2 regions of the Streptomyces sp. NPDC051561 genome follow, and region 2 is predicted to be linked to the other one. Evidence: predicted binding sites of a transcription regulator. Region 2 holds the regulator's gene; the other holds the start of a gene.

Region 1 (14,557 bases), on a different contig from region 2:
CGGTCCAGCTCGGGGATCTTCTTCATGCCGTCGGTGGCGACCTCACGGCCCTGGTAGATCACCGCGGTGGTGATGCCGTCCCTCACGGGCGGGTCGGCCATCGACACCCGGGGCAGCCGCGCGAAGCCGGAGTCCGCGAGGGCGTCACGGAGTTCGGCCAGCTCGGCCTTGCCCATCCGCCCCTTCTTCGGGGCCTTCTTGCGGTCGAGGGTGGTGTACGTGCCGTCACCGTTCACCAGGACACTGCGGAACCGGCCGTCGATGCCGCCGGTGGCGGTGGCGGAAACGAGGCGTTCGCCCTGTGGGGGGAGGGAGTTGGTGGGTGGGGACGAGGGTGCGGGGGGAGTGGCGGGTGGGGTGGAGGGGGGCTGTGAGGTGGGAGGCGCCGAGGGCGTACGGCTCTCCTCCCGCGACGAAGTGTCGCCACCACCGGGCGACTTGCCCGCCTCGGCACCCCCGCCCTGCCCGCATCCGGCCATCAGCAGCCCCGTACACAGGACCGCCGCCGCTATCGCTGCACCACGTCCACCACGTCCACCACGTCCACCACGTCCGCGTCGCATGTTGCTCCCGTCGTGTGCCGTCCGTACCGCACCAGTAGGTGCGACAACTCCTTGACGTATCCGCGCACTTCGCGGTTCCCCGTGCCTAGGGGGTGCCGTCCGGGACCGTACGGAAGACCCCGGTCAGCGGCGACACTGTTTCCCAGCCGAGCGTGGTGTAGAGCGCCCGGCCCTCGTCCGACGCCCCCAGCACGCAGTCCTTTGCCCCCTGCTCCGCCGCGCACGCCTGCAACGTCCGCATCACCAGCGTCCCCAGCCCTTTGCGCTGATGCACCTTGTTCGTCTCCACCTGGTCGATGCCCGCCGTCCGCCCGACGACCGCGACCTGGCCGCGCACGCCCAGGCTTCCGTCGGCGGCGAGGATCAGCACCTTGGTCAGGCCTCCGCGGGTCCAGATCCGGCGGGTGAAGCCCGTCGGGACGTCCGGGACGGCCGCCTTCGGGGGCAGCGGGAGCGTCATCACGTGCCCGGGCGCGTCGTACTCCCAGCCCTCCACCATGTACGGCGCCAGCACCTCCGGCGCCTGCACGCACTTGATCCAGGTCCCCGGGGCCGTGTCCGCGCGCAGCAGCTTGCGCACCGTCGCCTCCTCGGAGGCGTGGCCGTCGAAGAGGACGTGCCGGGTGACCGCCTGCGGCAACCCGATGTCGATGCTCACGCCCCACGGCTGCGGCACCGGATCGGCGGTGGCGCGCGAGAGCGCCCAGCAGTGGACCCAGGCGTGGGCGGCGTCGTCGACGGTGGCGAAGGCCATGGTGCATCCCCTGTGGACTGCGGAAGTCCGGTAGAAGTAATAGTCAGTACTGCTGTTCGTCTATTACATCGAACCTCATGCGCCCCCGTCGATCCCTGATCGCTCACAGCGAACACGAATCGGGGCGGGTTCGGGAACACCAGGAGGCTCACATGCATTGAGTCGGTATAGCTCAACTTCACTGCCCAAGGGGAGATCATGGCATCGACGTCCACACCGCTCACCCTGCCCGTGCTGCCGCTCGACGACGAGGTCGTGCTGCCCGGAATGGTGGTGCCGCTGGACCTGTCCGACACCGACGTACGGGCTGCGGTGGAGGCCGCACAGGCCGCCGCGCACTCCAGTAGCAGCAAGCCGCAGGTACTCCTTGTTCCACGCATCGACGGGACGTACGCGAGCACCGGCGTGCTCGGCACCGTCGAGCAGGTCGGCCGCCTTTCCGACGGCGACCCCGGCGCGCTCATCCGTGCCCGCGGCCGCGTCCGCATCGGCGCGGGTACGACCGGCCCCGGCGCCGCACTGTGGGTGGAGGGCGTCCGGGTGGACGAGTCCGACCCCACTGTGTCCGATTCGAATACAGCCCTCCCCGGCGCTGTCGCCGAGCTGGTCAAGGAGTACAAGGCGCTCGCCACCACCTGGCTGAAGAAGCGCGGCGCCTGGCAGGTCGTGGACCGCGTCCAGCAGATCGAGGGCGTCTCCGCGCTCGCCGACAACTCCGGTTACTCGCCCTTCCTCACCACCGCCCAGAAGATCGAACTCCTGGAGACCGCCGACCCGGTCGCCCGGCTGCGCCTGGCCCTGGCCGCGCTCAGCGAGCACCTGGCCGAGCAGGACGTCGCCGAGACCATCGCCAAGGACGTCCAGGAAGGCGTGGACAAGCAGCAGCGCGAGTTCCTGCTGCGCAAGCAGCTCGACGCCGTCCGCAAGGAGCTGAGGGAACTCAACGGCGAGGCCGAGGGCGAGGAGTCGGACGACTACCGGGCCCGCGTGGAGGCCGCCGACCTGCCCGAGAAGGTGCGGGAGGCCGCCCTCAAGGAGGTCGAGAAGCTGGAGCGTTCCAGTGACCAGTCCCCGGAGGGGTCGTGGATCCGGACCTGGCTGGACACCGTCCTGGAGCTGCCCTGGAACGAGCACACCGAGGACAGTTACGACATCAGGGGCGCCAAGGAGATCCTCGACGCCGAGCACGCCGGCCTGGACGACGTGAAGGAGCGCATCACCGAGTACCTGGCGGTGCGCAAGCGCCGTGCGGACCGGGGGCTGGGCGTGGTCGGCGGCCGTCGCGGCGGCGCGGTGCTCGCACTGGTCGGCCCGCCGGGTGTCGGAAAGACCTCGCTCGGTGAGAGCGTCGCGCACGCCATGGGCCGCAAGTTCGTCCGGGTCGCGCTCGGCGGCGTACGCGACGAGGCGGAGATCCGCGGACACCGGCGTACGTACGTCGGAGCACTCCCCGGCCGGATCGTGCGTGCCATCAAGGAGGCGGGCTCCATGAACCCCGTCGTCCTGCTCGACGAGATCGACAAGGTCGGCTCCGACTACCGGGGCGACCCGGCCGCGGCCCTTCTCGAAGTCCTCGACCCCGCACAGAACCACACCTTCCGCGACCACTACCTGGAGGTCGAACTCGACCTCTCCGACGTGGTCTTCCTCGCCACGGCCAACGTCCTGGAAGCCATCCCGGAGGCCCTGCTCGACCGGATGGAACTGGTCCGCCTCGACGGCTACACCGAGGACGAGAAGGTCGTCATCGCCCGCGACCACCTCCTCCCTCGCCAGCTCGACCGGGCGGGCCTGGAGCCCGGCGAGGTCTCCCTGGAGGAGTCCGCGCTGCGCAAGCTGGCCGGCGAGTACACCAGGGAAGCAGGCGTGCGCAACCTGGAGCGCGCGGTCGCCAGGCTGCTCCGCAAGGTGGCCGCCCAGCACGAACTCGGTGACCGGGAGCTGCCGTTCAGCGTCCGGGACGGCGATCTGCGCGAGCTGATCGGCCGCCCGCACCACGTCCCGGAGTCCGCCCAGGACCCGGCCGAGCGGCGCACCGCGGTACCGGGTGTGGCCACCGGGCTGGCCGTCACCGGCGCGGGCGGCGACGTCCTCTTCGTCGAGGCCTCGCTCGCCGACGCCGAGACCGGAGGTTCGGGGCTGACCCTCACCGGTCAGCTCGGCGACGTGATGAAGGAGTCCGCGCAGATCGCCCTCTCCTTCCTCCGCTCGCACGGCGCCGAACTGGAGCTGCCGGTGCGCGACCTGAAGGACCGGGGTGTGCACATCCACTTCCCGGCGGGCGCGGTGCCCAAGGACGGGCCGAGCGCGGGCATCACCCTGACGACCGCCCTCGCCTCCCTCCTCTCCGGCCGGCTGGTCCGTACGGACGTGGCCATGACCGGTGAGGTCTCGCTGACGGGCCGGGTACTGCCCATCGGCGGCCTGAAGCAGAAGCTGCTGGCCGCCCACCGGGCAGGCACCACCACGGTGATCATCCCCAAGCGGAACGAGGCCGACCTGGACGACGTCCCGGCCGAGATCCTCGAAAAGCTGGAGGTCCACCCGGTGACCGACGTCCGCCAGGTGCTGGAGATCGCTCTGGCTCCGGCGAGGGTGGCGGTGGAGCAGGTGGCGGCGTAACCCCACCCGGGCCGGCGGGTCGTCCGACCGGCCTGCCGGTAGGCCAACCGGCAGGGGCCGTAAGGGAATTGTTCCCTTGCGGCCCCAGTCGTTGTATGTGGCATGCATCACCGCGCAAGTCCCGCGCTTCGTTGCGGCCGCAGGCCCACCATGATCCGCATGGACATCGGAATCACCCTGCCGCAGTACGGCTCCCACGCCCGCGCGGACCTTATCGCCCCCTTCGCCCGTGACGCCGAGCAGATCGGCTTCGACTTCTTCTGGGCCGGCGACCGCTCGCTCACCCCGGTCGAGCCCAGCGACGTCTATCCCGGCCACACGCCGGAGAACCCGTATCCCCGCGCGTACACGACCTTCCTGGACCCGCTGACCGTGCTCACCGTCGCGGCCACCGCCACCACCCGCGCCCGGCTGGGCACCAGCACCCTCAACGCCCCCTGGTACCCGCCGCTGCTGCTGGCCCGCAGCCTCACCTCGCTGGACCGGCTCAGCGGCGGCCGACTGGAACCCGGCTTCGGCGTCGGCTGGCTGCGCGACGAGTACACGGCCGTCAACGCGGACTGGAACCGGCGCGGCAAGCACCTGGACGAGATCCTCGACCTGCTCGCCGCCATCTGGACCCAGAACCCGTTCGAGCACCAGGGCGCGCAGTGGACCGTCCCGCGCTCCCACATGGACCTCCGCCCGGTCCGGCCCGGCGGCCCCCCGGTCCTCCTCGGCGGTTTCACCCCGGCCGCGATGCGGCGGATCGGCCGCCGGGCGGCGGGCTGGGCGGGCGTCCTCCTGCCGGACGCCGCCCACACGGCACTCTGGTCGATCGCCCGGGGCGCGGCGGAGGAAGCGGGCCGCGACCCGGAGTCGCTGCGCCAGCAGATCCGGGTCAATGTGCTGCCGGGGCAGTCCGCCGAGGAGGTCGCCGCGGTGCTCCGTTCGGTACGGGCGTGGGGCGCGGACGGCGCCTTCGTCGAACTCCAGCAGGCGACCCGCGAACCGGCCGAGGCGCTCGAACTCGGCGCGAAAATAAGGGAGTTGTTCCTCGAAGGCTGATCAGCTGGCGGGTGCCCACCGGTCCCGGGCCGGTATCGACCGGGACCGGCCAGGGACCGCCGAGGGGCCCCGTGCAGTGGATCGCGCGGGGCCCCTCGGCGTACACCTGCCGGATCACTTCCGGCGTTCGGTCAACTACCGCTGCCGTAAGGCCTGGTGATGGCCTCCAGGCCGTGGCCCGCCGGGTCCGGGAAGTAGATTCCACGGCCGCCGTCGTTGTGGTTGATCTCGCCGGGCTGCTTGTGGTGCGGGTCGGCCCAGTACTCGATGCCCTTGGCCTTGATGCGGTCGAAGATGCCGTCGAACTCCTCCTCGGAGACGAGGAAGGCGTAGTGCTGCGACAGGATCTCCATCCCCGCGGGGAAGGTGGCGAAGTCCAGGTCGATGTCGTTGTCGAGCTTCACCTGGATGAACGGGCCCCACTGCGGGCCGACTTCGAGACCGAAGATGTGCGCGAAGAACTCCGCGGATTCCCGGTTGTCCCGGGCGAAAACGATGGTGTGGTTCAGCTGAACTGCCATGAGTGAATGCCTCCAGAAAAGGGCACTCTCGGGCTACCTCCATGTCCCACCCAGCCGGTGGCCGACACGCGATGCCGTCGGAAGAGAAGGTAGGACAGTGATCCGGGATCTGTCCAGGGTGATCCGCCCGGCTCCGAGTGATCCGCGTCACGCCAGCCACCCCCTCGCCGACGCCTGCGCCCCCGCCTGGAAGCGGGTCTCCGCGTCCAGCGCGTCCAGCAGCCGGGAGATCCGGCGGCGGGCGGTGTGCACATGGACGCCGAGTCGGCGGGCGATCGCCTCGTCCTTGAGTCCGGCTGCCAACAGGCCCAGTAGTTCCCGCTGCTGGCCTGGAACGGGGTCGGTCTCGGTGGGCGGCTCGGTGGTTCCGCTGAGCGGTATGGAGCGCTCCCACACCGACTCGAAGAGTGGCAGCAGCGCGTTGCGGAGCAGTGTGTCGCCCACCACCAGGGCGGAGGCGGTCGGATCCCCCGACTCGGTGGGGGGCAGTATCGTCACCCGGCGGTCGACGCCGATGAGCTTGGTCGGGACGCCGGAGGTCACCCGGGCGCGCAGACCGCGTTCGGCGAGGGCGGCCAGTGACTGCATCCGGCCCGGATAGGAGAGGCCCTCGCGGTCGATCACCGCGCGGACCACGACACCCCGGTCGAGCAGCGTCTCGATGTCCAGGGCGGGCGGACGCTCCGGATGGTCCTCGTCGGCCATCACGTACGGCGGCCGGTCGAGTATCACCACCTCCTGCTCCGCCCCGGCGAGCAGCGACTGGGCACGCTCGCCGATCTGGCGAGGTCCGGTGACGATCTCGATGCCGCCCTCGGAGGCGGCCGGCGAAGAGGCCGTGAGTCGTCCCGCGATCCGGTCCGCGGACATCATCAGCTGCTCCAACTCGGCTGACTGGTTGTGGAGTTCGGCTTGACGGCGGTGGATGAGTGTGCGGATCGCGGCGGCCGGGGCCGCCGGTTGCGGTGTTCCGTCCTGCTTCTCAATGGTGAAACCTGATGCTTCGAGGCTGGTCAGGGCCTCGGCTATGCGCGGAGCGGGGACTTCCAGCAGGGATCTCAACTCGTCGGCGGTGCTTGCGCGTTCCCTCAGGAGCGCCTCGTAGACACGTCCCTCGACCTCCCCCAGGCCGAGGCTGTGCAGTTCTTCCCCCTCGATCATGGGCCGAATTCTTTCGTGTGCACAGCATGCACACAAGTGTGCGTGTCCACATCTGAACACTTGGGAAACATTGCCGACTTGAACACACAGCGACTTGCATGGCCCTGCCCGACAGGACCGGGCCCAACAGGCCCGGGAACCGTCCGTACCGTGGGAGGGGAAGCGTGCACAAGACCCGAGTGCGTGCAGCGAGACAGGCCGGCGGGACCACCGCAGGCACAGGTATGTCCAGAGGCGCCGGTATATCCCGGGGAACCAAGGGAGTGGGCGCGCTGCTCGGCGCCGCCGCCCTGCTGGCCGGCGTCGTACCGGCCGCCGTGGCCGCCCCCGCCGCCCCCTCGGCGCCCGCAGCCGAGGTGATCCCCGGCACCGACACCGCGACCCCCGCCCTGGTCGACGGCATCAACGAGCCCGCCAAGTCCGGCAGCGCCGCGGCCGCCGCCGTCGGGCACCTCGCCGACAAGCAGAGCCGCTACCGGATCGGCAACCCGGGCGCCAACCTCAAGGCCGTCTCCGCGCAGACCGGCAAGGGCGGCACCGAGACGGTCCGCCTCCAGCAGAAGTACAAGGGCATCGACGTCCTCGGCGGCCAGTACGTCGTCCGGATGGAGAACAAGGCCGGAAAGCGCGCCGTCGTCGGCACCTCCGGCAAGTACTTCACCGAGCTGGACACGGCCACCACCTCGACCGTCTCGGAGAAGACCGCCGTCGAGCGCGCCGTCGCCGCCGTCAACCGCGAGCTGAGCGGCAAGAACCTCAGTCTCAAGGACGTGCGCAAGGCCCAGGGCCAGAAGTCCAGGGCGGCCACCGCGCTCACCGGCAGCGCCGGCAGGCTCGTCGTCCTCCCGCAGGGCAAGGGCGTGCTGACCCGCCAGGTCACCGTCAAGGGCAACCACCCGGTGACCGGCGAGGCCGTGCTGCGCCAGGTGTTCATCGACGCCAGGGCCGGCTTCCCGGTCCTCCAGTACAGCAGCATCAAGACCTTCGGCAACAAGACCGCGAAGGGTGCCGCGCCCAAGGCCGCCGCCGCGAAGAAGGCGGCCGGCGTCCTGGACGCGGGCGACGCCACCGGCACCGGCGTCAAGACCGACGGCACCAAGGTCGACCTCAACCTGTACTTCAACACGTCGCGCAAGGAGTACACCCTCAGCGACTACGTCCGGATGAAGCCCACCAGCGGCAACACCATCACCACCTGGGACGCACGCGGGGTCGAGGCCGAAGACGCGGCCGGCAAGTGGCCGTCCGGCATCAAGGAATTCGGCTCGCCCGTCCAGGACTTCGGCAAGGACGCCACCGACGCGGGCGCCATCGACGCCCAGTGGGCCGCCACCCAGGTCTACGACTACTACAAGGCCAAGCACAACCGCGACAGCCTCGACGGCCGCGGCATGACCATCAACTCCCTGGTGGGTGTCACCAACGGCGGCCAGCCCTGGGTGAACGCCTTCTGGGACGGCCAGAAGATGGTCTACGGCGTCGGCGACGACGAGTACAAGCCGCTCGCCTCCGACGTCGACGTGGTCGGCCACGAGATGACCCACGGCGTCGTGGAGAACACCGCGAACCTGGTGTACGCCGGTCAGTCCGGCGCACTCAACGAGGCCGTCGCCGACTACTTCGGCAACGCCATCGACACCAACGCCTCCGGCACCTCCATGGACGACCCGGAGTCCGGCCTCCTCGGCGAGGACCTCTGCCGCACCCTCTCCAAGCGCGAGTGCGCGCTGCGCGACCTCAACGACGGCCGCACCACCTCCAAGGACTTCCTCGGCGTCGGCTACAACGTCGACAACGGCGGGGTGCACCTCAACTCGACGATCTTCTCCGGCGCCCTCTGGGACATCCGCCAGGACCTGGACAAGGACCTCGCCGACGCCATCGTGTACAAGGCGCTCTCCGAGTACCTGACCCCGCTGGACGGCTTCACCGAGGGCCGCAACGCGGTCATCGCCGCCGCCAAGGATCTGAAGGCCACGGCGAAGCAGCAGAACGTCATCAAGCGCTCCTTCAACGCCCACGGCATCGTCCCGGGCTGGGAGGACGCGATGGGGATGGACTCCGACACCCTGCTCGGCAAGCTCAACACCGCGGGCACCGGCGCCGGAGCGGGCGGTGGCGCCTACGCCGTCTCCAAGTCCGACGACGAGGGCTCCGAGCCGTACTCGGTCCACGTCGGCCGTACCGACGGCAAGGGCGCCTCGAAGGTGATCAGCCCCAACGACGGCCGCTACCACGTCTACCCGGCGACGGACGGCAAGAACGTCGTCTGGGCGGCGTACGGCACCACCAGCATCGACGTCCTGGTCCGTCCGATCGCGGGCGGCCCGGCCAAGAAGATCTGGTCCTCCTACACCAACCTCTCGGGTCTGCGCATCGACGGCGACCTGGTCGTCTGGGAGGAGTACGACCCCTTCGGCGGCCGTCACGCCGCGTACAAGAACCTCAAGACCGGTGAGCAGGCGTACGTCGACGGAGGCCGCTACCACCTCAGCTCGGCACTGCCCTCGGTGAAGGACGGCAAGGTCGCCTACGCCAAGCTGTGGCCGGTCAACGGCGAGTACCAGCTCGACGTCGAGCTGCTGGACACCAGGACCAGGAAGACCAGCATCCTGCCGCAGAATGCGGTCGTCGACAGCCTCGGCCAGACGGCCGTCTCCAAGACCCACGTCTCCTGGCTGGTCGACGAGGTCGCCTTCGGCCCGATGGCGGTACGCCGCGCCAACCTGGACGGCACCAAGCTGATCGACCTCAGCCCGGAGGCCGGTGACAAGGCCCTCTACGCCTTCGACCTGACCGCCTCGGAGACGGCCGTCACGGTTAACTCCCAGCTGCCTGACACCCAGTACCGCAACGAGACGCTGCCGAAGCTGTGGCAATTCGACGCGGCGGGCACCCGCGAGGGCGAGCGCGTCTCCTGCAACCGCGGCGACCAGTCCTACGCGTCGGCCGACACCGGCTCGCGGGTGGTCTGGATCGACGGCACGACCAGCAACACGGACCTGGTGGTTCGGGACCGTGCGGCGGGCCGCTGCTGACGGCTTGCGGAGGGGCGCGACGCCTTGCGCGTGACCGCGATGCGGAGTAATCCGTAGAGCACCCCGGGAAGTTATCCGGGAAGCCCTTCACGAAGCGGACCCCCGGTGCCCGTGCGCCGGGGGTCCGTCATGTGCCGTGCGTGCGGCCGTCCTGTGTGTGGTGGTCGTGCGGGCGGCTGCCGTGTGTGCGGGGCGGATCAGCCGTTGGCGAGTGCCTTCACCCGGTCCAGGGCGCCGTTGAACCTGTTGTGGTCACCGACGGTCGGGCCCGAGGAGGTGTACTGCCACATCGTGTACGTGCCCCAGCCGGCCGGGAGTTCACCGACGGTGCTGTTGTAGCGGGCCACCCACAGCGGGTTGCTCGCGCCGAACCCGCCGTAGTTGCCGGTGCAGCTCTTCCACCAGGTGGTCGCGGTGTAGATGACCGCGTCGCGTCCGGTCCGTGCCTTGTAGGTGGTCAGGAAGTCCCTGATCCAGGCGACCATCTGGGACTGCGTCTTGCCGTAGCACTGCGCCCCGTACGGATTCCACTCGATGTCCAGCGCGCCCGGCAGGGTCCGCCCGTCGCGCGACCAGCCACCGCCGCCGCTCGCGAAGTAGTTCGCCTGGGTGGCGCCGCTGGAGTTGTCCGGCAGCGCGAAGTGATAGGCCCCGCGGATCATGCCCACGTTGTACGAGCCGTTGTACTGCTGCCCGAAGTAGGGGTTCTTGTACGAGGTCCCCTCGGTGGCCTTCACATAGGCCCACTTGACCCCGCTGGACCACAGTGCGGACCAGTTGACGTTCCCCTGGTGGCTGGAGACGTCCACGCCTTCGGTCTGGACGGCGCGGGGCGCGCCGGGCGGCAGGGGGCCCTGCCCGTCGTGCTCGATGACGCCCATGCCCATGTGGGCGGAGCCGGGCGGGGGAGTGGAGGGGGAGGGGGAGGGTGCCGGGGCGGCGCCGAGGGTGGCCACGAGTGCGGCTGTCGCGGCGACGCCCACGGCGACGGATCTTGCTCCTGCGGATCTTGCTCTGAGCACGTGCATTGCGTGCCTCCGAAAGATCGACAAAGCGACTGGAGAGACCTTGAGGAAGAGAAGCTACGCACGTAGACCCGTGCGGCGGAAGGGGGTCTCTGTGCCGACATTGGTCCACACCTGCGAAATACTGGACGAACTGCGACGATGCCCGTCGCTGAAAGTTCCCGGGTCACTCCGGAGTTGACGTGACGGACGACAGGAGATGGACGGGTGGATCAGGAATTCCTCGCGCTGGAGAGGGAGTTGGCGCTCTTTCTGCGCCGGGCGAGGGCGCAGTCGGGCGTCCTGGCCCGTGAGGTCCACCCGGACCTGGAGCCCGCCGCGTACGGCCTGCTGGTACGGCTGGACGAGGCGGGCCGGCAGCGGGCGACGGAGCTGGCGGGCTGGTTCGGGGTCGGCAAGGCGACGATGAGCCGTCAGCTCCGGGCCCTGGAGGACCTCGGCCTGGTCGCCCGCGAACCGGACCCGGCCGACGGCCGCGCCTCGCTGATCCTCCTCACCGAGGAGGGCAGCGCACGCTTCCGCCGGGTCCGCGACGCCCGGCGCGCCAGCTATGTACGGAAGCTGTCCGACTGGGATCGCGCCGAGGTCGCCGAACTGGCCAGGCTGCTGCACCAGTTGAACACCAGCGCGGAGTCCTAGCGGGACGGTGTGCGGGGGCGTCCTGCGCGGGGGTGTCCTGTGCGGGGGCGTTTCGTACGGCGCGGAGTACGTCGCCCTCCCCGATACGGGCCAGCCCCTCCCCGTACACCCCCTCCCCGTACCGCCCCTCACAGCTCCGCGTACACCACCGCCGCGTCGTCGTGCCGCTTGCTGCGGCCGGACGGGGTGGAGGCGTGCTCCAGCTCCCGTACCCGGTCGATCAGCCCCTGCGCCCCCTCCTTGCGCAGCACCCCCATGGAGCCCGCCCAGTCGCCCGCGTGGAAGGTGTCCACCCAGCGGGTGACCCCGTCCGTCATGGCCGCCACCGCACGGACGTCGGAGCGGGAGGTGGTTCCCGTGACGGCCCGTTCGGCCACCGCGGGGTCGGCGGCGGCGGTGAAGAAGCCGCCGGGGGCGTTGCGGTAGACGTCCGCCGTCGCGTGCGACCGGAGCGCCTCGCGCGGGACGCGGTCCAGCCGGTCGTCCAGCACCACCCGTACCGTTCCGTCCGCCGCCTCGATCAGCAGCGCCGAGTCCGAAAGCACCAGGTGCTCGACCTGCTCCGCACCCCAACGCACCAGGACCACCGTCGCCTGAGGTGTACGCACGTGAGAAAGGTCACATGTGTCGCGGTGGGCCTCGGCGGTGCGTGAGATGGCGGCGGCCAGCAGCTCCGGAAGGCTCAATTCCGGCCGGGAACCGGACAATTCGATCAACGCGCCGCCCAGTCGTGCGGTGAACCACGGAACCGAGTGCACACACCCCGTCTCGAAGGGTGGCGGAGTGACGCCGTCCAGGACGACCAGGGTGCCGCCCTGATCCCCCGATCCGCCGGAGCCCGCCGCAGGCAGTGCCACGGACGTCCAGTCCTCGTTGGGGCGTTCGGGGCTTCCGGGGGCGGTGGCGAGTTCGATGCGCATGACGGCAAGTCTGCCGGAGTCGAGTGCGCCAGCGGGTGGTGGCGCGAATTGGCCCATACCAGCAGGTCAGCTGCCAGGATTCGGGCGGAATGATCTGTTCCGGGAAGCTGCGCGGGGGCATCCTGCCAAAGCCCGCGCCGAACTTCCAACCGGCTCACCCGGCAGGCGGCTGACGGACCGTGACCGGAGTTGGTTGCCAACTCCCGAGTGATGTTCACTCGTTCGGGTGGCGGGTCGGTTGATGCGCGCCTCCCTCCCCAGGGCGCTGGAATGGTCGAAAGCTGAATCGGGAGTGGGGGGTGGGGTGCTCGGTCCGTACGCACCTGATGTACCAGTCGTCACCTCGGCCAGCTGGGCGGACGAAATACAAGGATGCGAGCACCGGTGCAGAACAAGCGGCCTCGGGGCGGCAGTGGCAGTGAAGGCCCTACGGGCGGGACGCCGGAGCACGCAGCTGGAACGCCGCAGTGGCCGGCCCAGCCGCACCCGGCAACACCGTCTTCCGGGCAGACCCCACTGACACCGCCCTCGTCAACGGCCCCCGCGTCGGGTCCCGCACCGTCGGCCGGTCCCTCGGGGCCGTCCACGCAGTCGGTACCCGGACCGTCGGCCCCGTCGCCGAAGGCGAAGAAGAAGTCGCGCCCCAAGCGGGTTCGCAGCCGGCTGGTCGCCTCGGTGGCGGCCGTCGGTGTGATCGTGCTCGCCGCCGGAGCCCCCTCCCTCGTCACCTCCTCCGACGAACTGACCCGCTCCCAGCGCCTTCTGGACCTCGCCGAGCTCAACCGGCAGGCCCTCGCCCTCGCCCACTCCCTCGCCGACGAACGCGACGACACCACGGCCCGCACGGCCGCCGTCCGCACCTCCGGCAGCAGCGACAGCGGTACGGGCGGCGACAGCGGCACGGGAGACAGCGGTACGGGCGGCGGCGACAGCTCGACCAGCCGCGACAAGGGCACCGCCCTCGGTGACCGCACCGCCCGGGTCGACCGGCAGATCGCCGAGTTCATCGACCCCGCCGACGCGCCCGCCGCCGCCCCGGCCGCCCTGCGCGACGCCCTCGCCAAGATCCCGGCCGTGCGCCGCGCCGCCCTCGGCGAGGACGCCGCCGCTGGTACGGGGGCCGCCGCCATCACCCCCCTGGACACTCACAAGGCGTACACCGAGGTCATCGACCAGCTGCGCGCCCTCACCCGCGAGCTGGCCCGCAAGACCCCGCCGCGCGCGGGCGGTTCGGGCGCCGCGCCCGCCACCCTCGGCAACGCCGTCGAGCAGGCCACCGCCTCGCGCGGGCTGCTCGTCGCCGCCCTGTCCGTGCCACGCTCCACCGGCACCACCAAGGTCGACCCGATCACCGGGCTGCGCGTCCGCGTCGAGGGCACCAGCAGCACCCGTACCCGCGACGCCCTCAGCGCCGCCGCCCAGCAGGCCCGGTTCCGCGAGGTCGCCGCACTCGCCGACTTCGACCTGGCCGCACCGGTGAAGGACCGCGACTCCTTCGCCGCGACCGTCTCCGGCCCCGAGGTGAAGACCGCCGAGCGCTATCTGGGCGCCCTCACCGACCAGCCCACGCTCTCCACCTCCGAGCGCCGGCTGGACGCGGAGCGCATCGGGTCCACACTGACCCCCCGGATCGACCGGATGCGCGGCGCCGAGGCCGCCCTGGCCTCCGCCCAGACCGAGAGCCTCGCCGCCCTGCGCGACGACGACGTCTCCGGCCTGGAGCTGCGCATCGCGCTGCTCGCCGCCTGCTTCCTGCTCGCCGTCGGCATCTCCACCGCTGTCGCCCGCACCCTCACCCAGCCGCTCGCGGTACTGCGCCTGGGCGCCGCCCGCCTCGCCGCCGACCCGCAGAACGAGGAGCCGGTCCGCTACACCGGCCGCAACGACGAGTTCGCCCAGGCCGTACGGTCGCTGAACAGCCTGCACGCCAAGGTGCTCGCCCTCGGCGCCCGCACCGAGGAACTCGCGGGCGAGAGCGACCACCTCGCCGGACAGCGCCACACCCGGGACGCCGAACACCGCTCCCTCGCCGCCGAGCGCGATCAACTCGCCGCCGAATGCGCAGAGTTGGTGGCCCGCGCCCAGGACGCCACCGTCAGGCTCGAAGAGCTGCGGGCCACCGTCCAGTCCTCCTTCGTCAAGCTCTCGCTGCGCACCCTGGGCGTCGTCGAGCGCCAGCTCTCCGTCATCGAGAGCCTGGAGGAGCGCGAGCAGGACCCCGACCGTCTCGCCGTGCTCTTCAAGCTGGACCACATGGCCACCGTGAT
Region 2 (14,557 bases):
CTGTACGTCGGCGTGCGCAAGGGAGATCCACTGGGCGGGTACTTCACGGTGCAGGCCGGGTGGTCTTCCAAGTTCGACTTCGGCAGCGGCACCCTGGGCGTCCTGCGGCGGCTGGTCAGCAGGCCGGAAGAGTTCGGCTCCCCCATCGCAATGGTCATCCTCTTCGTTTCCCTGCTGCTGCTCGCCCTGCTCCTCTGCGATGCCGAGTCCCGCCCACCGCTGCCCCTGCTGGTCTATGCGGGGGTCCTGGTGCTGATCACGGTCGGCGGCGCCGGCTACTTCGAGTCCAAGCCACGCTTCCTGCTGCCCGCGTTCCCCCTGCTGCTGCCGCTGGCCTGCGCCCTGGCGAAGGCCCGGCCGAGGGCCGCCGTCGTAGTGACCATCGCCCTGGCCGGACTGTCCATGGGCTACGGGACGTACCTGGTGACGGTGGCCCCGATGCCGATGTGAGCGGTACCCGCGTCGCAGAACGGCCCCACCCGTCCTGGACGGCGCCGGTCATGGTTCTCTCGGAACTCTCAGCGGGGCCGACGGGGGATCGCGCAGGCCGCGGTGGAGCCGGGCATCCGGTGCCGGTTGGCCGCCACCCACCGGTAGACCCGGTGTGCGGTCCAGTTGACCGGCGGCAGTCGCAGCACGAACGCCATCACACGATAGCGACGGGCCGGGGACGACCCGAGGAATCGGCTGAGTGCGTCCACCCCGCCGTGGCATGCCAACCCGCCCCGGAACAGGATGACTTCACGGTCCAGACGCTGGAGATGCGGCCGGGTCAGGTCTTCGGGGAGGGTCTGCCAGGTCACTGCCGTGATCCGGGGCCTGGCGCGATCGCGGATCTGCCGGACCGCGCTCTGGCAGAAGCCGCAGTCGCCGTCGAAGGCCAGGACGGTGTGCTGTGCGGGATCGTAGTGGTTCATGGCACGGGTTCCTCTCGTTGTGAGGAGCGGGGGTCGGACATCGGCCCTTGGAGGTGGCGGGCCACCGCTGTGTCGCCCCGGCGTCAGCCACTCCTCCAGGATCCTCTCCCCGCTCACGACCGCACACGCGACCCCGCTCACAGCCCCGCTCACGACCGCACACGCGACCCGGCTCACAGCCCCGCTCACGACCGCACACGCGACCCCGCTCACAGCCCCGCTCACAGCCCCGCTCACGGCCCCGCGATCGGTCCCTGCATGTGCTCGCTGATCCACTGGATCGAGCCCTCCGCCATGCCGCCCACATAGGTCCTGGCGTTGTGGCTGCCGTTCTGGATCACGTTCAACCGGGTTTTGACCTGGCCCTTTCCGTACTTCTCGATGAACCGCCGGACGTTCGTGACGCCCGACTCCCTGCTCCCGACCTGGAAGGCCAGGTAGACGTCCTTGCCCGGCTCCGCGGGCTCCTCGGCCAGTACGCCGGCCAGCTTCCCGGGGTCGTTGGCCGCGCGCTGGGCCTCGTGGCCCTGCCAGAGCGGGGAGTCCGGGACGGTGTCGGGGCCGGACGCGATGACCGCCTTGAACTTGTCCGGGTGCTTCAGCACCGACTTCAGGCCGACGAAGGCGCCGGACGAGGAGCCCATGAACGCCCAGCCGTCACGGGACTTGAAGGTGCGGAAGTTGGCCCGTACGAAATCGGGGACGTCCTGGGTCATCCAGGTGCCCATCTTCGGCTGCCCCGGGATGTCGCTGCCGTCGTAGTAGTGCGTGGCGTCCGGGTTCAGCACCGGCATCACCACGATGAAGGGGAGGCTCTTCTTCTCCTTGGACCACGCGGCGATGCTGCTCTGGAGCTTGAGGTCGGTGCCCATCCAGTAGTTGTTGGGGTAGCCGTTGCCGCCGGGCAGCGCGATCAGCACCGGGAAACCGCTCTGCGCGTACTTGGGGTCGAAGTACTCCTTGGGCGCCCACACCCAGACCTTGCCGGTGAACCCGGACTTCTTCCCCGCCAGGGTGGTCACCGCGATCTTGGTGCCGTCGCCTATCGAGTTCTGGGTGGTGAACTCGGCCTTGGGTCCGGTCGGCAGCAGCGTCTTGGCGACCGCCTCGGAGGGGGTCCGGCCCGGCTCGGGGTTCTTCGGGCCCGCGCCCTCCCCCGTCGGGTTCATCTGCCCGCCCGCCGCGTCGAAGGAGACCGGCTCACCCCGCTCGAACCACCCGGTGCGGTACGCCCAGGAGCCCGCCACCCCGATCCCGACGCCGAGCAGCATGCTGACCACGACCAGCAGCACCAGCCATATTCGGGACCTCCGCCGCGGGGCCGGGCCGCCAGGGTGACTCATGTGAACTCCGTTCGGATGCGCCCGGGGTGGGCGCACAGAGAGAGGCGACTTTCGCCCACTTGGTTCGCCCACCCACCCCCAACGTGCGCCATCCCACACAAACCGGACACGCCAGAACCTCAGACACGCCGGAAGCCCGGCCGAATCGGCCGGGCTTCCGTCAGTCAGCGCGGCGCGCTGCGTGCGTCAGTCAGCGCGCTGCGTGCCGCCGAGGCTCAGGCCTCGCCGTCGCCCTTGTCCTCGATGTTCGGCTCCGCGGAGTCGACGTCCTTCTCCAGGCCGAGCTGCTCGATGACCCACTTGTCGAACTCGATGGAGGCGCGGACCCAGCTCACCGTGGAGGACACGAAGTGCTCCAGGGCGACGCCGGTGCCGATCAGCATCTGCGCCTCACCGATCAGACGGACGGAGCCGTCGTCGTGGGTGTGGCTGTAGACCTTCGGCCACAGGGTGCGGCGGTTCCAGTCGTCGAGAAGTTCCAGGAGCTGGAGCTTGTCTTCGATGCTGTGCGGCCGGTCGTAGAACGTCCGTACCGAGAAGACCTCCTGGTCGTCCTCGCCGCGGAACATGAAGTACGTGCGGAATTCCTCCCACGGCGCCGCGAGGTCACCCTCGTCGTCGACGACGTACTTCAGCTCCATCTGATCGAGAAGCTGCTTGACCAGGTCCTGGTCGGGGACGACGGGGCCCGCCGGTCCCTCGGGCTGCGGTTCGGGCTGTCCCCCGAAATTCGGAATCGAGGACGGGTCGATGCTCACCGTGTATTTCCCTTCGTACGGTTCCGGTCATCCTCTCCCATCCCGGGAGGGGGATGGCAACCCCCGCAGGGTGCGATCCGCTGCGAGCTGACACATCCGCCCAGATCGCACCCCTTACCGACCACTCGTACCCGTTACAGCTTCTTCTCCACGGAGACCTCCGTCTCCTCGGGAGCCGTGCCGTCGTCCGTGACCGGACCCACGATCAGCCCGTCCTCGAACCGCTCCACCCGCACCGTGTCCCCGTCCTTGACCTCGCCCGCCAGGATCTCCTTGGCGAGCCGGTCACCGATCGCGGTCTGGATGAGGCGGCGCAGCGGCCGGGCGCCGTACGCCGGGTCGTTGCCCTCCTCGGCCAGCCACGCCAGCGCCTCGGGCGTGACGTCCAGGGTGAGCTGCCGGTCCGCGAGCCGCTTCGCCAGCCGCCCGATCTGAAGCTCGGCGATGTGCGCCAGTTCGTCCTGGTTGAGCGCCGAGAAGACCACCAGATCGTCCAGCCGGTTCAGGAACTCCGGCTTGAAGGAGGCCCGGACCACGTCCAGGACCTGCTGCTTCTTGACGTCCACGGAGGTCGTCGGGTCCATCAGATGCTGGCTGCCGAGGTTGGAGGTCAGGATCAGGATGGTGTTACGGAAGTCCACCGTCCGCCCCTGGCCGTCGGTGAGCCGCCCGTCGTCCAGGACCTGGAGCAGTACGTCGAAGACCTCCGGGTGCGCCTTCTCCACCTCGTCGAGCAGCACCACGCTGTACGGACGCCGCCGCACCGCCTCGGTGAGCTGGCCGCCCTCCTCGTACCCGACGTAGCCGGGCGGGGCGCCGACCAGCCGCGAGACGCTGTGCTTCTCGCCGTACTCCGACATGTCGATCCGGACCATGGCCCGCTCGTCGTCGAAGAGGAAGTCCGCGAGGGCCTTCGCCAGCTCGGTCTTGCCGACACCGGTGGGACCGAGGAAGAGGAAGGACCCGGTCGGACGGTCGGGGTCGGCAATGCCGGCACGGGTGCGGCGTACCGCATCCGAAACCGCCTGCACGGCCTCGCCCTGGCCGATCAGCCGCCTGCCGAGCTCCTGCTCCATCCGCAGCAGCTTCTGCGTCTCACCCTCCAGCAGCCGCCCGGCCGGAATGCCGGTCCAGGAGCCGACCACATCCGCGATGTCGTCCGGGCCGACCTCCTCCTTGACCATGGTGTCGACCTCGCGCACCTCGGCCTCGGCCTCGGCGGCCTCCTCCAGCTCCCGCTCCAGGCCCGGGATCTCCCCGTACAGCAGCTTGGAAGCCGTGTCGAAGTCACCGTCGCGCTGGGCGCGCTCGGCGGTACCCCGCAGCTCGTCGAGCTTCTCCTTCAGCTCACCGACCCGGTTGAGGCCCTGCTTCTCCTTCTCCCAGCGGGCGTTGAGGCCGCGCAGCTCCTCCTCCTTGTCGGCGAGGTCGCGGCGCAGCTTCTCCAGGCGCTGCACGGAACCGGCGTCGGTCTCGTTCTTCAGCGCCAGCTCCTCCATCTTCAGCCGGTCCACCGACCGCTGGAGCTCGTCGATCTCGACGGGCGAGGAGTCGATCTCCATGCGCAGCCGGGACGCGGCCTCGTCGACCAGGTCGATCGCCTTGTCGGGGAGGAAGCGCGACGTGATGTACCTGTCCGACAGCGTCGCCGCCGCCACCAGCGAGGAGTCCGCGATCTGCACCTTGTGGTGCGCCTCGTACCGCCCCTTGAGCCCACGCAGGATCGCGATGGTGTCCTCGACGGTCGGCTCGGCCACCAGCACCTGCTGGAAGCGCCGCTCCAGCGCCGGGTCCTTCTCGATCCGCTCGCGGTATTCGTCGAGCGTGGTCGCACCGACCATCCGCAGCTCGCCACGGGCCAGCATGGGCTTGAGCATGTTGCCCGCGTCCATGGCCGAGTCCCCGCCGGCGCCCGCACCCACCACGGTGTGCAGCTCGTCGATGAAGGTGATGATCTGGCCGTCGCTCTCCTTGATCTCGGAGAGCACGGTCTTCAGCCGCTCCTCGAACTCACCCCGGTACTTCGCACCGGCGACCATCGCCCCGAGGTCCAGCGACACCAGCTTCTTGTTCTTCAGGGACTCCGGCACGTCCCCCTTCACGATCCGCTGGGCCAGTCCCTCGACCACGGCGGTCTTGCCCACACCGGGCTCGCCGATCAGCACCGGGTTGTTCTTGGTCCTGCGCGACAGCACCTGCACCACGCGCCGGATCTCCTGGTCACGGCCGATGACCGGATCCAGCTTGCCCTCGCGCGCGGCGGCCGTGAAGTCGGTGCCGAACTTCTCCAGCGCCTTGTACTGACCCTCCGGGTCCGGAGTCGTCACCCGGCGCCCTCCCCTGCTCTTCTCGAATGCGTCGAGCAGCTTCTGCGCGCTCGCGCCCTGGTTCTTCAGTACGTCGGCGGCCTGACCGCCCTTGGCGGCGAGACCGATCAGCAGATGCTCGGTGGACAGGAACTCGTCACCCAGCTCCTTCGCCCGCTGCCCGGCGTCATTGACGACGGCCAGCAGATCACGGTTGGGCTGGGGCGGCGAGACCGTGGAGCCGGTCACGCTGGGCAGCGCTCCCAGCAGGCGCTCGGCCCCTGAACGTACCGCTACCTGATCCGCGTCGACAGCGGCCAGCAGATCGGTGATGTTCGCGTTGTCCTCGCCCTCCAGAAGGGCGAGGAGCAGGTGCGCGGGGGTCAGATCGGGGTGGCCGTCGGAGACGGCCCGATTCGTGGCCGCGTTGATCGCGTCCCGGCTCCTGTTGGTCAGCTCGGCTTCCACGTCTGCTCTCTCCTCCTCATGCGCACGGGGCTCACGCGTCCACGGCGACGGCGCTTCCCACTCCTATGACTCTGCCACTTCCTATGACTCTTCCAACGTGCACAAAGTTGAGTCTATTCCACTCAGCTTTGCCGGGGCGCGACAGGGCTAATCTGCCGGACATGGCCATCGACGTACGCGACCCGTCCCCGGAGTACCGCGCCTTCTGGACCGGGTACCACTTCTCCACTCTGACTACCCTCCGCCCGAACGGCACCCCGCACGTGGTGCCGGTGGGAGTGACCTTCGATCCCGAGGCGGGCACGGCCTGGGTCACGGCGGACGGCGGCAGCCGCAAGGTCCGCAACGTACGCGCGGGCGGCGAGGAGGGAGTGCTCGCGGCGGTGTGCCAGGTGATCGGCGCGAAGTGGGCCACGCTGGAGGGCCGGGCCCGGGTGCGCACCGAGCCGGAGATCATCGAGGAAGCGGTACGCCGCTACAGCGCCCGCTACAAGCCCGCCCGGATCAACCCGAACCGGGTGCTGATCGAGATCACCCTGGCCCGTGCAATGGGCAACGCCGGCTAGGGCTGCACCCGGCCGTCCGGGCCGACTCGTTCCCCCAAGGCGCTTGACCTCAAGTCAAGTTGAGCTTCTACGTTCTTCCCATGACCACTTCGAGCAGCACCTCAGCCCCCTTCGCCCCCTCCCACGACGACGCCGGCCTCATCGCCCAGCCCATCGGATACTGGGCCAACGCGGCCGGCCAGGCCGTCGTCCAGAACATCCGGACCGCGCTCGGCGCCCTCGGCCTGACCCAGCCCGCCTGGTGGGTCCTGCACCACCTCAGCGAGCGCCCGAAGGGCTGGGGCCGAGCGGAACTGACCGAATTCCTCAGCTACTACCCGAGCCCCGCCGATGACCTGCCCGGCGACATCGACAGCCTCGTCGCACGGGGCCTGGTCCTTCAGAACGAGGACGGGCACCTGCTGCGGACCGAGTCGGGCGCGGAGCTGTACTCCCGTGCGGCGGCGCGGCAATTGGAGCTGCGCCGCCAGGTACACGAGGGCATTCCGGACGAAGAATACGCCCGCGCCCTCAAGGTCCTTCAGCGCATGATCCACAACGTGAAGGGTGACGCGTGGCACCACTGATCCGGGCGGGCGGCCCCGGTTCACCGCTCGCGCCGCCCGGCTGGCCGGGCACAGCACAGCGGCGCCCTCGTGTTCAGGTTCACGAGGACGCCGCTGTGTGGGGGAAGCGCCTGAGGCGATCTGGTTACGACGGGGGAATCGCGTCAGGCACTGCGGGGGGTGGCTGCAACGGTCCGTGGGGCGGACCTGGGGGTGGAGCGAGGGGTGGAGAGGGGCGAGGCGGAGTGGGGGGTGGCCCGGGGACTGACCCTGCGGGCGCTCTCCGCCTCGACCAGCTGGTGGTCGCTCTGGTCCAGATTGACGAAAATGTTGCCGTACCGGATCTCGCACCGGATCGGCTGGGGCGCCCCCCGGGGCCTGCGAAGGCACCGGTAGGCCCGGACGTCCTCGTCCTGTTCACGCACGATCAGGATCGGGTCTCCGAACAGCGTCACCAGCAGCGAGTCACCGGGCTCGGGCACTGCCGAGACAAGATCGACGAGGTGCCAGCCGCCGCGAATGACCCGTGCCATCTCGCGTCTGAAGGAGGGGTCGTCCGACGGCATGTCAGGCGGCCTTGCCATGGTGGATGCCCCAGGCAACGTCGTTCGGACCACTGTTCAGCGCGGCAGAGCCCCAGGCAACGTCTCCCTGACCGTCCAGCGTGCCGCCCAGACCGGCACTGGCGCCCACGGCGAGCGCCGCGGTGAAGGCGGCTGCAAGCACTGCGCGAAGCATTCTCTTACGCATAGTCGGCTTCGTCCTTACCTGATGGTTTTCGTCGACCCCGTGTTCCAGACGATGTCTTATTCAGGCACGTCAGCACCACCGGGACGATGCATCATGTTCCTGCACGCACAGGACCTTGGGGGGTGGACGAATGGCCACTAGTGGTGCGAAAACGTCACATAATCATGGCGTGACCGAGCTGTGTGAAGAGGGCAAGCGACTCTACGCCAGCGCACTGCGCACGGGACGGCTACCTCGTGCGGAGATCGAGCCTGCCCCCTGCCTGCTGGAGTTCGCGCTTCTGCATCCCGATCCGGACGACGCCAACTGGCTGCGTCCGGTTCCCCCGCACGCCGCACTGTCGCAGCGGATCCACCCCATCGAGCGGGAAATACAGGACCGCCGCAAGATCTCCGCCGAACTGGCAGACGCGTTCGAGCCATTCATGGCTATCAGCACGCATATCCCGGCGGCCACCCATGCGATCACCGTGCTCGAAGGCATCGGCAGGATAAACGCGGCACTCGACGCCGCCATAGCCGAAAGCCAGAAGGAAGTCCTCACGATCCAGCCGGGCGGCGGCCGCAGCGAGCACCTCCTCATAGAGGCGATCCAGCGCAGCGAGCCGCTGATCAAGCGGGGTATCAGCGTGCGGACGCTGTACCAGCACACCGTCCGCCACAACCTCAACACCTATGCCTACGTGGAGCAGATGGCAGGTGCCAAGGTCGAGATACGCACCCTCGAAGAGCTCATAGGCCGGCTCATCATCTGCGACCACAACGTGGCGTTCATCCCCGCCCGCGCCGATGACGGCATGGCGCTCGAACTCCGCCACCCCGGCCTCGTCGGCTATCTCGCCAATGTCTTCGAACACCTCTGGAACCGCGCCGACCCCCTCATCGAGCCGGTCGCCTACGAGCCCACCCCCGAGGGCATCTCCGGCGTGCAGCGCTCCATCGCCAGACTCCTCGTCGAGGGGTACGTCGACGAGGCGATCGCCCGGCGCCTGGGCATGAACGTCCGCACCTGCCGCGCCCACATCGCCAAGCTCGCCGCCGCCCTCGGCAGCGGCAGCCGGGCCCAACTCGGCTACCTCATAGCCAGGTCCCACATCCTCGACGGCTGAACGCAGACGCGTACCCCCCTCGCAGAACGGATCACTTTTGATCTCGGACACCCGACCCGCGATCACCGTCCTGGAAGGACTGGGCCGCATCAACGCCGCCCTCGACATCGCCACGGCCGCGTGCCACACCGAAGTACGGACCCTCCAGCCCGGCGGGTTCCGCGACGAGTCGCAGCTCGTCGTAGCTCTGCAACGCGCGCTGCCGCTGCTCTCCCGCGGCGTGCACATGCGCACCCTCTACCAGCACACCGCCCGGCACGGTCATGGGCTGCTGGCCTACGTCGACCGGCTGCCGGCCGAGATGCTGGAGGTCCGCACCCTGGAGGAGCTGGTCGAACGCCTCATCATCTTCGACCGTGACGTCGCCTATCTCCCGGTCACCGCCGACCGGAGAACCGCCCTGGAAATCCGCGACCCCCACCTCATCGCCTACCTGGCCGGAGTCTTCGACCACCTCTGGTACGACGCCGTCCCCATGGACGAACCCCTGCCCGAGCCCCCGCCCCCCGCACACCTCCCCGCCCTCACCTCCATCCGCCGCCGCATCGCCCACCTCCTCGTCGAGGGCCACGTCGACGAAGCCATCGCCCGCCGCCTCGGCCTCCACATCCGCACCACCCGCGCCCACATCGCCAAACTCGCCGACATGTTCGGCAGCACCACCCGCGCCCAACTCGGCTACCTCATCGCCAAATCCGGCGTACTCGACACCTGACCTGCCTGCCCCCCCCCACCTGACCTGCAACCAAACCACCACCCCACGCACCCCCCCCACCCCCCGGCAGAGTCTCCCTGGGTAGCGACCAGCCCCACCCCTCCCCAAAGGCCACGGCATGACCGAACGCACCTCCTCCCCCGCTGTCCCCTCCTCTCCCTCCGCCCCCGCCAACCTCGTCAAGGACCGCGCCCCGGACCCCCAGCCGTCCCGCCCGCCCCTCGACGACACCCTCTTCGGCGCCGTCACCGTCACCGTCCAGACCCACACCCGCATCACCGTGTCCGGCCCCGGCATCCCCCGCACCACCCTGGTCCGCACCCCCGGCGACGCCGAGCCCGACGCCCACATCGCCATCGGCACCCGTGCCCCCGCCTCACTCGCCCTGACCGTCGCGGACACTCCCGCCGACATCCGCCCCGGCAAGGGCCGCTTCCGCCGCTCCACGTACCGGGTCGACGCCACCCACGACGGCACCCGCTACCGCCTCACCCCCACCTCGATCGGCACCAGCACCCTCACCCGCGACGGCGTCGCGCTGGCGGAATTCACCGCCGACGGCGACGAGACGGTCCTGGTGGACTGGCGCGAGGACGCCACCCCGCACCCCGTGGACGCCTCCCTCGGCTACGCCCTCGCGGCGGCGTACGGCACCGGCGGCCAGCCGATGTGGCTGACCCTGATCGACGTCATCACGGACTTCATCCCCTGACCCGGGCCGGGCAGTTCCCCGGAACCGCGGACCCTTGCTCGTCCGTTCCCGCAGGCATGACCCGCACCTTGCCCGCCGGAACAGGAAAGCTCTCCTGGGTACTGGGATCCCACAGCGTCAACTTTCCGTCCACAGCTCCGAATGAGGCGTACACCTTGTTCGGCTCCAGAAGCTGCCCCTCGAACGGGAGCGTATGCAGCGGTACGACGGGGGTGACGCACACGGGCTTCGGCGCCAGCCCCAAGTACGACGCCGGGACACGGTGGGCGGTCAGATCCGCCCTGGCCCGGCCGCCCGCCTCGGACGACGGCTCGACCACCAAGTACACCCAGGTCAACAGCCCGGCCAGGACACAGAAGAAGGCGATGACCGGAGTCACCTTCCGATCCATCAGCCACGGTCGGTAGTGCCTGAAATAGCCCCAGACAGCGAGGAACCCACCAGGGTCAGACCGAAGAAGCCTCCGCAGAGCGACGCGGTCGCGACGCATACGTAGCGGGGGCGAGCGGGCTCCAGGAAGACAAAGCGCCGGAAGCAGATCCACCACGCAGCACAGAGCAGCAGAAGCGGCAGCAGCGACCCGGTCGCCGCCCAGGGGCCGCAGGCACCGGCCGCCAACGCGGCGGCGAGACCCTGGAAGAACGATCTCCCGGCCACCACACTGCCCCGACGCACCACACCGTCGTTATCGGACTCGCTGAGAGGGTACGGCGGCCGCAGCGACTGATCTTCCGCGACCGTGGTCCGAGCGACCGCGTGGGAGCCCCACCGCACGCCACCGGTGTCCCGGAAGCCCATACGACGAGCCTGATTGGAGGCCTTCCGTTTGACCCGGTCCCCCAGCCCTTCGCCCCCCGCCCGCTCCTTGGGCGGGTCACACACGAACCAGACGGGTGCCTGCTCGTGGTCCTTCCAGAGAGGGTCCGCCTCCAACGGCTGCAGCGCCAGACCAGCTTCCGCTGCCAGGCCGTTGACCATCTGTCCGGCCACACGGCCCGAGCGGCGTGGCCGACCCTCGGGGACGGCGAGTTCGAGCACGTACCGCGCGCTGCGTTCCTCCACCGGGTGGAAGACTGCCGGGTCAGGACGACTGGTGATCTTCCACCGGCGCTCCTCGAAGAGCGCTTCAGCGATCTCGCGGTGCCGCTGCGTACCGGTCAGGTCAACTTTGACTCTCACCGAGTGGACATGGGGGCGTGGTTGTTCACCTGTCGGGTTCATGCGTGCCATGGTGCCGAAACGACCGGGGAGGGCCTTCCGGCCCCCTTTTCGAGGGCCTCTCACCCCGCCAGCTCGAACCACACCCCCTTCGCGTAGCGCCCGCCCCGGTCCGCCGCCACCCCCCACGCGTCCGCCGTCCCGGCCACCAGGGCCAGCCCTCTCCCCCAGCACGCCTCGTCGTCCATCGGCGGCAGCTCGCGCAGCGCCACGGGCGTCGGATCCTCGTCGTACACGCTGATGCGGACACTCGCGGGCCCGACCTGAACGTGGAGCATGGCGGTTCCCTTCGTGTGCAGGTGGACATTGGTGACCAGCTCCGAGGTGCACAGCACCGCCGGAGTGACGGCCTCGCTCCATCCGAGCGTGAGCAGGACGACGCGCACGAAGTCACGGCAGATCTTGGGCGACAGCTCATCCGCATCGGAGAACAGGCTGTAGGAGTAGGCCAGTTGGGGTGCCCGGTGGGCGGCGGTGCGGTTCATCGGTATCCGTTCCTCCATGGGGAGTTGGGTACGCACCACCGCGATGGCAATGCCCGCCGCGCCGGCCGGGTGCACTTTCGTCTTACGGGTACGGGGAACCAGGGCGACCTCACAGGGTGACTGCCGCAACACCTACGGTAGAGACTGTGGGTTCTCATGCGCAACCAGAACTAGGGTGCGAGTGGACCAACTCCCGCGCTCCGTGCAGACTTTGGCCGTACCGGCGAGGAGAGAGCCTTGGGACTGCGCACCACCATCAGTGAACGTCAGCGACGCTTGGGGCATGAGCTCAAGCGGCTGCGCGAGGCCGCCAATCTGACGGCCGGTGAGGCCGCCGCACGAATCGGCATGGGCCGTGGCCAGCTGAGCCACATCGAGCTGGGTCGGACCTCGATCCTGACTCCGCGCCTGCGCGAGCTGTGCACCGTGTACGGGATCGAAAGCGAGCCCTATATCGAGGCGCTGGTAGGCATTTCGGAGTCGACCGGCAAGGGGTGGTGGAGCGACTACCGGAACCGGATCGGCCCCGGCGCGCTCGATCTGGCCGAGCTGGAGTCGACCGCCACTCAACTCCGCTCGCACGAATCGCTGTTCGTCCCCGGCCTGTTCCAGACCGAGGCCTATGTGCGCGCCATCCTCAGCAGCGCCAGGCCGACCCGGGGGAGCGTCGACGACGCGGTGGCCTTCCGCATGGACCGGCAACGGATCCTCCGCGCCGACAACCCGCCCTCCGTGCACGCGGTCATCCACGAAGCAGCGCTGCACATGCGGTTCGGCGGGCCGGCCGTGATGCGCGCACAACTGCTGCACCTCGTTGAGTTGGCGCAGTTGCCCCAAGTGACCATCCAGGTCTTCCCGTTCGAGGCCGCCGCCTATGCCGCGTACACGGGAAACTTCCTCTACTCGTCACCTGCGGTGCCGGAACTGAGCACGGTGCTGCTGGAGCACCCCATTGCTTCGATGCACCTGTCGGACGCTGCACACCTTGCCCAGTACGACAGCCTGTTCGATGCTCTTACCGGGCACGCGCTCGCGCCGATCGACGCGAGCACAGCCCCTGCCTCACACGAGGCCAAGGACTCGCTGGCCCTCATCCAGCACCTCCTGTACACGCTCTAGAGAGGCCCTCATGCACGCGCTCGACTGGCAGAAGTCCACCTTCAGCGGCGGCGCCGAAGGCAACTGCGTCAACGTCGCCGCCTCCCCCCACGGCACCCTCCACCTCCGCGAGAGCGACGACCCCGACACCGTCCTCACCACCGGGGGCCCGCAACTGGCCGCCCTCCTCCGTCACCTCTCGGGTGCCGCATGACGAAGGGGCCGGCCAGCGTGTTTTACGCTGGCCGGCCCCTTCGCGGTAACCCGTAACCGCCCTATTCCTGCGACCTCTTCGGCCGCCACACCACCAGCGCACTCGCCTGCTGCACGTCCTGGTACGGGACCAGGTCGCGGCGGTACGAGGCGTGGACCTGGGCCTCGCGCTGCTGGAGGGCGAGGGCGGCGCCGTCCACGGCCGCGGCCAGTTCGGCGACGCGGGACTGGAGGGCGGCGACCTGGTTCTCCAACTCGATGATGCGTTTGATGCCGGCCAGGTTGATGCCCTCGTCCTGCGACAACTGCTGGACGGTGCGCAGCAGTTCGATGTCGCGGGCGGAGTAGCGGCGGCCGCGCCCGGCCGTGCGGCCGGGGGAGACCAGGCCCAGGCGGTCGTACTGGCGCAGGGTCTGCGGGTGCAGGCCGGAGAGCTGAGCGGCGACCGAGATGACGTACACCGGTGACTCGTCGGTCAACTCATAGGGATTGGTGCGTCGTCGGCCGTCCATCGCTCTCCTATGCTCCCTTCGCGTCCTGGAAGAGTGCGGCGCGCGGGTCCTCGCCCGCGACAGCCTCACGGTAGGTTTCCAGGGCTTCCCTGGCCTTGTCGTTGAGTTGGGTGGGTACGTCGACCTCGACGGTGACCAGGAGGTCGCCGCGGGTGCCGTCCTTGCGCAGGGCGCCCTTGCCGCGGGCCCGCATGGTGCGCCCGTTGGGCGTGCCGGCGGGCAGCTTCAGGGTGACCGGGGGGCCGCCGAGGGTGGGTACCTTGACCTCGCCACCGAGGGCCGCCTCCACGAAGGTGACGGGCACGGTGACGGTGAGGTTGTCGCCCTTGCGGCCGAACACCGGGTGGGCGTCGACGTGGACGACGACGTACAGGTCACCGGCGGGGCCGCCGCGTTCGCCCGGGGTGCCCTTGCCGCGCAGGCGGATCCGCTGGCCGTCGGTGACACCGGCGGGGATGCGGACCTGCATGGTGCGGGAGGACTTGGCGCGGCCGGAACCCTTGCAGATGTCGCAGGGGGTCTCGGCGATCAGGCCGCGGCCCTTGCAGTCGACGCAGGGGTCGGTGAGCGAGAAACCGCCACCGCCGCCGCGCGAGACCTGACCGGTGCCGACGCAGGTCGGGCACACGCGGGGCGTGCCGTTCTTGTCGCCGGTGCCGGAGCAGGCCTTGCAGGCGGCCTGGGAAGACATGCGCAGGGGAACGGTGGCGCCGTCCACGGCCTCGGTGAAGCTGAGGGTGACCTCGGACTCGATGTCCTGGCCGCGGCGGGGCTGGGTGCGTGTGCCCGTGCCGCCGCGGTTGAAGAGGCCGCCGAAGACATCCCCTATGCCGCCGCCGAAGC

Evidence for each region. The regulator HspR, encoded in region 2, represses chaperone genes until heat shock. The targets are predictions, from matches to a motif close to TTGAGNNNNNNNNNCTCAA.
Region 1: lon (endopeptidase La) is a predicted target of HspR. The motif match lies at 1,475-1,493, and genes of this name have one in related genera.

Annotation. Positions count from the first base shown of each region.
Region 1 is NZ_JBITDM010000002.1:208,139-222,695, reverse strand. Features, by position in the region: gene ACIA73_RS05305 (hypothetical protein) at 1-479, opposite strand, end outside; gene ACIA73_RS05300 (hypothetical protein) at 509-631, opposite strand; gene ACIA73_RS05295 (GNAT family N-acetyltransferase) at 649-1,317, opposite strand; gene lon (endopeptidase La) at 1,516-3,939, shown strand; gene ACIA73_RS05285 (TIGR03619 family F420-dependent LLM class oxidoreductase) at 4,099-4,986, shown strand; gene ACIA73_RS05280 (VOC family protein) at 5,118-5,507, opposite strand; gene ACIA73_RS05275 (helix-turn-helix domain-containing protein) at 5,655-6,668, opposite strand; gene ACIA73_RS05270 (M4 family metallopeptidase) at 6,893-9,706, shown strand; gene ACIA73_RS05265 (lysozyme) at 9,904-10,734, opposite strand; gene ACIA73_RS05260 (MarR family winged helix-turn-helix transcriptional regulator) at 10,939-11,370, shown strand; gene ACIA73_RS05255 (hypothetical protein) at 11,499-12,290, opposite strand; gene ACIA73_RS05250 (nitrate- and nitrite sensing domain-containing protein) at 12,966-14,557, shown strand, end outside.
Region 2 is NZ_JBITDM010000004.1:262,231-276,787, reverse strand. Features, by position in the region: gene ACIA73_RS12245 (glycosyltransferase family 39 protein) at 1-450, shown strand, start outside; gene ACIA73_RS12240 (thiol-disulfide oxidoreductase DCC family protein) at 519-917, opposite strand; gene ACIA73_RS12235 (alpha/beta hydrolase) at 1,151-2,260, opposite strand; gene ACIA73_RS12230 (YbjN domain-containing protein) at 2,476-3,018, opposite strand; gene clpB (ATP-dependent chaperone ClpB) at 3,153-5,792, opposite strand; gene ACIA73_RS12220 (pyridoxamine 5'-phosphate oxidase family protein) at 5,954-6,358, shown strand; gene ACIA73_RS12215 (MarR family winged helix-turn-helix transcriptional regulator) at 6,439-6,924, shown strand; gene ACIA73_RS12210 (hypothetical protein) at 7,068-7,469, opposite strand; gene ACIA73_RS12205 (hypothetical protein) at 7,471-7,629, opposite strand; gene ACIA73_RS12200 (helix-turn-helix transcriptional regulator) at 7,784-8,761, shown strand; gene ACIA73_RS12195 (helix-turn-helix transcriptional regulator) at 8,799-9,476, shown strand; gene ACIA73_RS12190 (hypothetical protein) at 9,595-10,188, shown strand; gene ACIA73_RS12185 (hypothetical protein) at 10,178-10,567, opposite strand; gene ACIA73_RS12180 (hypothetical protein) at 10,579-11,418, opposite strand; gene ACIA73_RS12175 (ATP-binding protein) at 11,469-11,909, opposite strand; gene ACIA73_RS12170 (helix-turn-helix domain-containing protein) at 12,129-13,010, shown strand; gene ACIA73_RS12165 (DUF397 domain-containing protein) at 13,021-13,203, shown strand; gene ACIA73_RS12160 (heat shock protein transcriptional repressor HspR) at 13,265-13,714, opposite strand; gene dnaJ (molecular chaperone DnaJ) at 13,722-14,557, opposite strand, start outside.